DNA from 2 places in the Pinisolibacter sp. DMC19 genome. Region 1 is predicted to be linked to the other one. Evidence: riboswitches for the same ligand, from Rfam matches in the RefSeq annotation. Region 1 holds a riboswitch; the other holds the start of a gene.
What was found. Region 1 has a riboswitch for cobalamin ahead of bluB (5,6-dimethylbenzimidazole synthase). Riboswitches for the same ligand answer to the same signal wherever they lie in the genome.
Positions count from the first base shown of each region.

Region 2: it holds a riboswitch for cobalamin, as region 1 does, so the genes downstream of both, ACT53U_RS12645 (energy-coupling factor ABC transporter permease) here and bluB (5,6-dimethylbenzimidazole synthase) in region 1, are expected to answer to the same signal.

Region 1 covers NZ_JBQUZF010000001.1:569,968-574,940, forward strand. Annotated here, with positions in the region: gene ACT53U_RS02500 (hypothetical protein) at 1-1,030, shown strand, start outside; gene bluB (5,6-dimethylbenzimidazole synthase) at 985-1,698, opposite strand; cobalamin riboswitch at 1,833-2,022, opposite strand; gene ACT53U_RS02510 (dicarboxylate/amino acid:cation symporter) at 2,115-3,440, opposite strand; gene argC (N-acetyl-gamma-glutamyl-phosphate reductase) at 3,809-4,852, opposite strand; gene speB (agmatinase) at 4,941-4,973, opposite strand, start outside.
Region 2 covers NZ_JBQUZF010000004.1:321,905-326,877, reverse strand. Annotated here, with positions in the region: gene ACT53U_RS12660 (NnrS family protein) at 1-975, shown strand, start outside; gene ACT53U_RS12655 (copper chaperone PCu(A)C) at 1,051-1,548, opposite strand; gene ACT53U_RS12650 (hypothetical protein) at 1,640-2,035, opposite strand; cobalamin riboswitch at 2,132-2,383, shown strand; gene ACT53U_RS12645 (energy-coupling factor ABC transporter permease) at 2,485-3,150, shown strand; gene ACT53U_RS12640 (energy-coupling factor ABC transporter substrate-binding protein) at 3,147-3,449, shown strand; gene cbiQ (cobalt ECF transporter T component CbiQ) at 3,433-4,167, shown strand; gene ACT53U_RS12630 (energy-coupling factor ABC transporter ATP-binding protein) at 4,164-4,931, shown strand; gene ACT53U_RS12625 (aminodeoxychorismate synthase component I) at 4,936-4,973, shown strand, end outside.

The DNA.
Region 1 (4,973 bases):
GGCCGGCCAGCTCCTCGCCCGGCCGCATGCGCTCGCCTGGCTGCCGACCGTCCTGTGGACGCTCGGCCTGCTCCACGCGGCGGAAGAGGCCCGCGCCCCGCGCCCCGCCCTGCTCCTCGTGATGGTGGTCTGGGCCAATCTCCACGCCTCCTGGCTCTTCGGCCTCGGCGTGGTGCCGATCGTCGCGCTCGAGGCGCTGATGCGCGCCGATCCAGCCGAACGCCGCGGTCTCGCCGTCCGCTGGGGCCTCTTCGGTCTCGCCGCGGCGCTGGCGACGCTGGTGCATCCCTACGGCTGGGGCACCTGGAAGGCCGCCTTCTCGGTGATCGGCATCGAGGGGCTACAGGATTCGATCGTGGAATGGCGGCCGCAGAGCTTCGCCGGCTTCAACCCGCTCGAAGCGATACTGCTGCCGGTGATCGCACTGCTCGCCACCGCGGGTGCGCGCATCCCGCTCGCGCGGCTGCTGCTCCTCCTCCTCCTCTTCCACATGGCGCTCGCCCACGTCCGCCACACCGCGCTGCTGACGCTGGTCGGCACGCTGGTGGCGATCGAGCCTGTCGCCGCCCGCATCGGCCGGCCGGACACCGAGGCTCCCGCCCCGCCGCGGGCGCTGACGATCGGCGCCCTCGTCCTCGCTCTCCTCGTCGCGGCCACGCTGCCGCTGCGCGACGTCGCCCCGCCGCGCGACAACGCCCCCGCCGAGGCCCTCGCCGCCGCCCGCGCCGCCGGCGTGACCGGCGCGGTGATGAACGACTACGGCTTCGGCGGCTTCCTGATCGCGCGAGGGGTCCCGACCTACATCGACGGCCGCACCGAGCTCTACGGCGGCAAGCGCGTCGCGCTCTATCGCAAGGCGGTGTCGCTGCAGGGGCTCTCGGCCTTCGACGAGGTCTTTTCCGATCCGAAGATCGGTTGGACCCTGCTTGCCACCGGCATGGCGGCGAACGATCTCCTCGACCGCACCCCCGGCTGGCGCCGCGTCTACGGCGACGACGTCGCCGTGGTCCACGCCCGCGTCGTGCCCTGATCACCGGCGGCGCGCTGCCCCCACGCCTCTTCGAAGACGAGGTCGTCGAGCGACAGCCGGCGGCGCCACCCCCGCTGCTCCAGTTCCGGCGAGGCGAAGGCGGCATCGACCCTTCCGAGACAGAGGCAGGCGACGATCTCGATCTCTTCGGGAATGCCGAGCAGGCCGCGCACCCGCCCCTTGTCGATGATCGAGACCCAGCCGACGCCGATTCCTTCGGCCCGCGCCGCCAGCCACAGGTTCTGCACCGCGCAGACGCAGCTGTAGAGATCCGTCGCCGGATCGGCGCTGCGCCCGAGCACCACCGGTCCGGCCCGATCGCGATCGCAGGTGACGACGACGACGACCGGCGCCTCGCGCAGCCCTTCGAGCTTCAGCCGGCGATGGATCGCCGCCCGGTCGTCGGGGAAGAGCGCCGCCTCGCGCTCGCGCGCCTCGAGGAAGGCGTCGTGGAGGCGGGCCCGCACCGCAGGATCGCGCAGGACGAGGAAGTTCCACGGCTGCATGAAGCCGACCGACGGCGCCCAGTGCGCCGCCTCGAGCAGGCGCCGCAGCACCACCGGATCGATCGGGTCGGGCCGGAACTCGCCACGCACGTCGCGCCGTGTCGCGATGGCGCGGTAGACGGCGGCGCGGTCGGCCTCGTCAAAGGCGGAGAACTCGGCCATCGCGAGACCGGCGGTCTCGGGCGGGACGGTGGAGGGCAGAGACGATGCATGATCGCCCGCTGCGGCGGGCTCGAAGGTGTGGCGCGACATCGATGATCCCCTCGTGTCGACGCGACCCGGCGCCGACCAGACGCTGGGACCTCTTCGGCTCGGCCGGTCTCCCGACTGAGGATCACCCCGCTCCGACGCCTTCCCGGTCGCCCGGTGGCTCTCCCCTCGCGGGGTGTCGGAGCAGTCCCCCTACACGGTGTTGGGCACGTCGCGGACTTCCACCGCGTTCCCGATTCTCCCGCGCGGGCGGGCACCGAACCGACATCGGAGATGCCACGTCCGCGCCGTGCGCGAAAGCGGGAAACGAAAGAGCCCGCCCGGATCGGCCCGGGCGGGCTCTCTGTTCGCGACGATCGCGGGTCCGATCACTCCGCCGGAGCGGCGTCGGCCGGGGCGGCGACCGCCGTGGAGGGGTTCAGCGCGGCGTGGAGCTTGTCGCGATCGAGCTCGCCTTCCCACCAGGCGACGACGACGGTGGCGACGCCGTTGCCGACGATGTTGGTGAGCGCACGGCACTCCGACATGAACTTGTCGATGCCGAGGACGATCGCCATGCCCGGCACGAGGCGCGGATCGACGACGGCGAGGGTGGCGGCGAGCGTCACGAAGCCGGCACCGGTGATGCCCGAGGCCCCCTTCGAGGTCAGCATGGCGACGATCAGGATGGTGATCTGCTGGCCGAAGGACAGATCGAAGCCGAGCGCCTGGCTGATGAAGATCGTCGCCAGCGTCATGTAGATGTTGGTGCCGTCGAGGTTGAAGGAATAACCCGTCGGGACCACCAGACCGACCACCGGCTTGGAGCAGCCGGCGCGCTGGAGCTTCGCCATCAGCTGCGGCAGGGCGCTCTCCGACGACGAGGTGCCGAGCACGACCAGCAGTTCGTCCTTGATGTAGGCGAGGAACTTGAAGATCGAGAAGCCGGCGATGCGGGCGATGGTGCCGAGCACCAGGACGATGAAGAGTGCGGCGGTCAGATAGAAGGTGGCGATCAGGCCGGCGAGGTTGCCGAGCGCCTGCGGGCCGTACTTGCCGATGGTGAAGGCCATGGCGCCGAAGGCACCGACCGGAGCGGCCTTCATGACGATGCCGATGACGCCGAACACGCCGAGAGCGACGTCGTCGATCAGGGTGCGGACCGGCTTGCCCTTCTCGCCCAACGCCATCAGCGCGAAGCCGAAGAGGATCGAGAACAGCAGGACCTGCAGCACGTCGCCGTTGGCGAAGGCGCCGACGACGCTGTCCGGAATGATGTGCATCACGAAGTCGACCGACTTCATCTGCTTTTCCGGCGAGGTGTACTGGGCGATGGCGGCGGCGTTGCCGGTGCCGTGGAAGCCGTGGCCCGGGCCGACGAGATTGCCGACGATGAGGCCGATGGCGAGCGCGAAGGTCGAGACGATCTCGAAGTAGACCAGCGCCTTGACGCCGACCCGGCCGACCTTCTTGGCGTCGTCGATGTGCGCGATGCCCGACACCACGGTGCAGAAGATGATCGGCGCGATCACCATCTTGATCAGCTTGATGAAGCCGTCGCCCATCGCCTTGATCCACTCGTTGGTGGCAAAGGCCGGAAACAGCCAGCCGACGACCGCGCCGAGCACGATCGCGATCAGCACCTGGACATAGAGGATCTGGTGCCAGCTCTTGCGCACCTCCTGCGGCATCTCCGGCAGGATGTGATCGGGCATGTGGATCTGCATGTAGGTCTCCCCCTCTCGGTCGTCACCCCGCGACGGCGTCGCCTGCGGCCCTCTCGGCCGTCTGGACGCATGTGAGAGGACGAGGTCCGCTCCGCGTGTCGCGCATGGGAAGTCGCCTTAAGGATCGCGCGGGATGCCTACAATTGCGGGTTTCCACAGATGCGACGGCGGCGCGCGAAATCTTCGGGAAATATCAACGGATTGGCCCAAACCGCTGGAGACTTGCGGCTTTCCACGATCGACCAACGGTCTAAGACGAAAGTTTGATCGATTGAATTGGATCGCGTCCAGCCATGCGGACGAAGAAGGGCCGGCGTCGCCGCCGGCCCTTCGATGACGTCGCACAGGGGCTTCGATCAGGGGAATATGCCGACCGTCTCGATGCCGAGATCTTCCGGCCAACCCATCATGCAGTTCATGTTCTGGATGGCCTGCCCCGAGGCCCCCTTCACCAGATTGTCGATGACGCACATGACGATCGCCCGGCCCGGCCGCCGATCGGCGAAGACGCCGATGTAGGCCCGGTTGGAGCCGCGCACGTGGCGGGTCTGCGGCACGGTACCGAAGGGCAGCACGTGCACGAAGGTCTCGCCGGCGAAGCGCTTCTCGAGGATCTCGGAGACCGACTGCGGCGTCGCCCCGCCCGTCAACTTGACGTAGACGGTCGCCAGCATGCCGCGGTTCATCGGCACCAGATGCGGCGTGAAGGAGCAGAGGACCGGCCGGCCGGCGGCGCGGGAGAAGCCCTCCTCGAGCTCCGCCATGTGGCGGTGATGGCCGACGCCATAGGCGTGGAAGCCGTCGGCGACCTCGCAATAGAGGTTCGCTTCCTTCAACGAACGCCCGGCGCCGGTGACGCCCGACTTGGCGTCGATGACGATCTCGTCCGGATCGATCGCACCCGCCTCGATCAGCGGGATCACCGGCAACTGCGAGCACGTGGTGTAGCAGCCCGGATTGGCGACGAGCCGGGCCTTCGCCACCTTCTCGCGCGCGAACTCGGTGATGCCGTAGACCGCCTCCTTCTGCAGCTCCAGCGCCTGATGGGCGTGGCCGTACCAGTACTCGTAGGCGGCCGGATCGGAGAGGCGGAAGTCGGCGGAGAGATCGACGATCTTGATCCGCGACGGCACCGCCTTCAGCACCTCCTGCGTGGTGGCGTGCGGCAAGGCGCAGAAGACGAGATCGACGCCCGCCCAGTCCACCTCGGCGATGGTGATCAGGCGCGGCAGATCGCAACCGACGAACTGCGGGAAGGCTTCGGCGATGGTGGTGCCGGCCTTGCGGTCGGCGGTGAGCGCGGCGATGCGGACCTTCGGATGGTTCAAGAGGAACCGCAGCAGCTCGGCGCCGGTGTAGCCGGACGCACCCAGAATGGCGACGTTGATCGTGTCGGACATGGGAATTCGATCCTCGGAAGACTGGTCGGGACGTATGACGGATTTCGACGACGAGGGGAAGACGGCGGCGCGCTCGGCCGCCCTGCCGTCAGCGTCGTCGCTTCTCCGCCTCGAGCCCGAG
Region 2 (4,973 bases), on a different contig from region 1:
GGTGCGGCGATCGCCGGCTTCCTGCTGACCGCCATCCCCAACTGGACGGGGCGCCTGCCCGTCGTAGGTCAGCCGCTGCTGGTCCTCGTCGTGCTGTGGGCGATCGGCCGTATCGCGATCTTCGCCTCGGCGCCGCTCGGCGCGGTGGCGACAGCGATCCTCGACCTGCTCTTCCCCCTCGGCCTGACCTTCGTCGCCGCCCGCGAGGTGGTCGTCGGGCGCAACTGGCGCAATCTCAAGGTCGTCGGCCTCGTCGGCCTGCTCGCCGTGTCGAATGCCGTCTTCCACGTCGAACTGGCGATGCGCGGCACCGCGCCGCTCGCGATCCGCATCGCCATCGCCGCGATCCTGATGCTGGTGGTGGTGATCGGCGGCCGCATCGTCCCGAGCTTCACCGCCAACTGGCTCAGGCCGCGCGGCCCCGGCCGCATGCCGATGCCCTTCGTCCGCTTCGATCAGGTGGCGAGCCTCGTCGTCGGCGTCGCACTGGCGATCTGGGTGGTGCTGCCGGAACATCGGGTGACGGCTGTCGCCCTGCTGATCGCCGGCGTCGTCGATCTCGCCCGCCTCGCCCGCTGGGCCGGCTGGCGGACGACCGGCGAGGCGCTGCTGGTGGTGCTCCACGTCGCCCGCCTCTTCGTCGGCCTCGGCTGCCTCGCGCTGGCGGCGAGCATCGCCGGTGCGAACCTCGCCCCGACCGCGGCGCTCCACGCCTGGACGGTCGGCGCCATTGGCCTGACCACGCTGGCGGTGATGACGCGCGCAAGCCTCGGCCACGCCGGCCGGCCGCTCCACGCGACACGGCCGATCGCGGCCCTCTACGTCGCCTGCACCGTCGCCGCGCTCGCCCGCGTCGCCGCCGGCTTCGGCTGGGCCGAGTTCGCGCTGCTGCACGTGGCGGCGCTCGGCTGGATCGTCGCCTTCGGCGGCTTCTTCGCCATCTACCTGCCGATCCTCACCCGCCCCCGCGACTGAGACGGCACGGACGCTTCCGGCAAAGAACAAGGGCGGCCCCGAGGGCCGCCCTTTTGCGTCGCGTCGCGCCGCCGATCAGTGGCCGGTGTGGTTCATGCCGCCGCCGGAATGATCCATCGGCTTCTGTGCCTCGACGACGAAGTCGACGTCGACCGAGCCGGCCTTCTCGAACACCAGCGTGCCCTTGAAGTCCTTGCCCACCTCGATCGGTCCACCGAGGCCGATGAACATCACGTGGAAGCCGCCGGGCTTCAGCTCGACGGTCTTGCCGGCGGGGATCTCGATGCCCTTGTCGAGGGCACGCATCTTCATCACGCCGCCGTCCATGCTCATCTCGTGGATCTCGACCGTCTTGGCGACGTCGGACTTCACCGCCACCAGACGGTCGTCGGTGGTGCCGGTGTTCTTGACCGTGAGATAGCCGCCGCCGACCGGCGCCGCCTTCGGCGTGGCACGGCTCCAGGGATGGCCGATCTCGAGCGCGCCCACCTTGTAGCCGTGGGCGAGCGCCACACCGGCCGAGAGGAGGAGAGCGAGGCCGGAAGCGAGCGCGAGGGTCCGGATGGTCTTCATGAGTCTGTCTTTCGCGTGGAGGGCGATCGGGCCGCGCCGCGTCGGGCGTCCGGGCCGTCGCCGGGAAGGGAAACGTCGGTGGATGGACGGATCATGCCGCCGGCGGGCCGCGGGCCGTCGCCCGCGGCGCGAGGACCGTCGTCCCCGCTTCGTCCCGCCACGCCAGCCGATCGACCGCGACCAGCCGCGGCGCCGGCACCTCCGCCACCACCACGGCGCCGAGGCCGGGGGCGGAGAACAGCACGCAGGTGCCGCAGAAGTGATCGCCGTGATCGACGCGGTGGCCGGCGATGTCTTCGGCCGCGCGCGCGCCGTCGACCGGGGCGCTGCAGATGCCGGCGACGGCGATGCCCGACCCTTCGACCAGATCGGCTGCGGTGACGAAGCCCGGCAGCACCCGCGGCGCGAAGGCGACGAGCACCAGCGCCACCGCGAGCGTCGCGGCGGCGACAAGGCGCTTCCATCGTCCGGGCGTCCACATCGTCATCGCCCGACCATGCGGGCTGTGACCGCGTCTCGTCAATCCGTCGCGGTCCCTTCCCCCCTCACCCGGCCGGCCCTTGCGCCGATCGCGACCGGCGTCTACGATTCCTCCTGTGATGGTGCCGCGTCGGAGTCCTCCGAAGCGGTGAAAAGGGAACACGGAAGGGCCGAATCGTGCCCGAGCCGTGGCCGCCCCCGCGACTGTGAGCGGCGAGGGGTCCGAACGAAGATCGCCTGCGGGCGATCGGTCACTGATCGCCCCCGAGACCACCCGGGGGAGCACGATCGGGAAGGCCGTCCGGATCTCGACGACCCGCGAGCCAGGAGACCTGCCATCCGCATGAGCGTCGTTCGCGTCCCTCGGGCGGGGTGTCCCGGTTGGCGTTGTCGGAGTGACCCGCGTCGCGGGCCTTCGCTTCACGGGCGACGCGCTCGAAGATCGAGGTGGAAGACATGCACATCATGGAAGGCTTCCTGCCTGCGCCGCACGCGCTCGGCTGGACGCTGGTCTCCGCGCCCTTCGTGGTCGGTGGCTTCGTCTCGCTGCGCCGTACGCTGCGCGAGCGTCCCGAGGCGCGCCTGACGCTGGCCGCCGCCGGCGCCTTCACCTTCATCCTCTCGGCGCTGAAGCTGCCGAGCGTGACCGGCTCCTGCTCGCATCCGACCGGCACCGGCCTCGGCGCCGTGCTCTTCGGCCCCGCCGTGATGGCGCCGATCGGCGTCATCGTGCTCCTGTTCCAGGGCCTGCTGCTCGCCCACGGCGGCCTCACCACGCTCGGCGCCAACGTCTTCTCGATGGCGATCGCCGGCCCCTGGGTCGGCTGGGCGACGTGGAAGCTCGCCTCCCGCGTCGGCCTGCCCGCCACCGTCGCCGTCTTCCTCGGCGCGGCGCTGGCCGACCTCGCGACCTATGTCGTGACGTCGTTCGAACTGGCGCTGGCCTTCCCCGACCCGACGTCGGGCATCGCCGGGGCCTTCGTGAAGTTCGCCGGCATCTTCGCCGTGACGCAGGTGCCGCTGGCGCTCGCCGAAGGCCTGCTCGTCGTCGTCGTCATGAATGCCCTCGTCGGCCGCCTCCCCGGCGCCTTCGACGGCAAGATCGCGGAGGCCGGCCGATGACCTCGACGCTCTCCAACCGCACCTCGATCGCGCTCCTGCTCGTCGCCACCGCCATCGTCGTCGCCCCGATGCTGCTGCCCTTCGGCGGCGAGTTCCTCGGCACCGACGACGCCGCCTCCAAGGCGATCGAGGAGAGCCATCCCGGCTTCGAACGCTGGACCAAACCCTTCTGGGAACCGCCGTCGAAGGAGATCGAGAGCGCGCTCTTCGCCCTCCAGGCGGCCATCGGTGCCGGCATCCTCGGCTATGCACTGGGCCACCGCAGCGGGAGCCGCCGTCGCGATGACGCCGATCGATAGGATCGCCGCCGGCAACCGCTGGCGCGACCGCTCGCTCGCCGAGAAGGCCCTGCTCGGGCTCGGCCTTCTCGCCCTCGCCCTCCTCACGCCGCCCTGGCCGACGGCCGTCGCGATCCTCACGGTCGCGACGCTCGCCGTGACGTGGCGGGCCGGCGTGCCGTTGGCGACGTGGGCGCGCCTGCTCGCCGCCCCGCTCGGCTTCGTGCTGACCGGCGCGGCGACGCTGCTCGTCACCATCGGCTCGGACGGCATCGGCTGGGCGCCCGGCGGCCTTACCGCCGCGGCGACCCTGACGCTGCGCGCGAGTGCCGCCGTCGCGGGCCTGCTGACGCTCTCGGCCACCACACCGGCGACCGACCTCGTCGCCGGCCTGCGCCGCCTGCGCGTGCCCGACGAGTTCGTCGAACTCGCCCTGCTCGTCCACCGCTTCCTGCAGGTGACGGGCGAGACCGCCGCCGCCATGAACGCCGCGCGGGCCGCCCGGCTCGGCGACGTCGACTGGAAGAGCCGCATCCGCTCCGCCGGCATGGTCGCCGCCAACCTCCTGCCGCGCACGCTCGATCGCGCCCGTCGGCTCGAGATCGGCCTCGCCGCCCGCGGATGGAACGGCGGGGCGCTGGCCGTACTTTCGCCCGCCCGCCCGGTCTCGCCGACCGGCCTCGCCGCGACCGTCGCGGTGCTCACGTCCCTCGCACTTCTCGGATGGATCTTCGCATGAGCCTCCTCGCCGTCGAAGGCCTCTCCTACGTTTACCCCGGCGGGGTGACGGCGCTCGACCGCATCGACCTCACGGTCGAACGCGGCCGCCGCCTCGCCATCCTCGGCCCCAACGGCGCCGGCAAGACGACGCTGCTCCTCCACCTCAACGGCACCCTGCGCCCGAGCGCCGGCCGCATCGCGCTCGACGGCGCGCCCGTCGCCTGGGACCGTGCCGGCCTCGTCGCCTGGCGCCGCCGCGTCGGTCTGGTGCTGCAGGAGGCCGACGACCAGCTCTTCGCCCCGACGGTCTTCGAGGACGTCTCCTTCGGCCCGCTCAACCTCGGCCTGACGCCGGCCGAGGCGCGCGCCCGCGTCGAGGAGGCGCTGACGGCGCTCGGCATCGCCGACCTCGCCGACCGCGCCACCCACATGCTGTCCTTCGGCCAGAAGAAGCGCGCCGCGATCGCCGGTGCCGTCGCCATGCGGCCGGAGATCCTGCTGCTCGACGAACCGACCGCCGGCCTCGACGCCCGTTCCGCCCGCCGCCTGCTCGCCACCCTCGAAGCGCTGGAGGCGGCCGGCACGACGCTGGTCTTCACCACCCACGACGTCGCCATGGCCCACCGCTTCGCCCATGACGCCGTCCTCTTCCAGGACGGCCGCATCGTCGCGACCGGCCCCGCCGCGACCCTGCTCGCGGACGCGCAAGCCATGGACCGGGCGGGCCTGGACTCCGTCGAACCGGACGCGGCCGTCACCCCGATCGCCGCGACCGGAGGCTGAGCCGGTGCCCGCCGCCGATCGCCGCGATCCGCTGGCCGATCT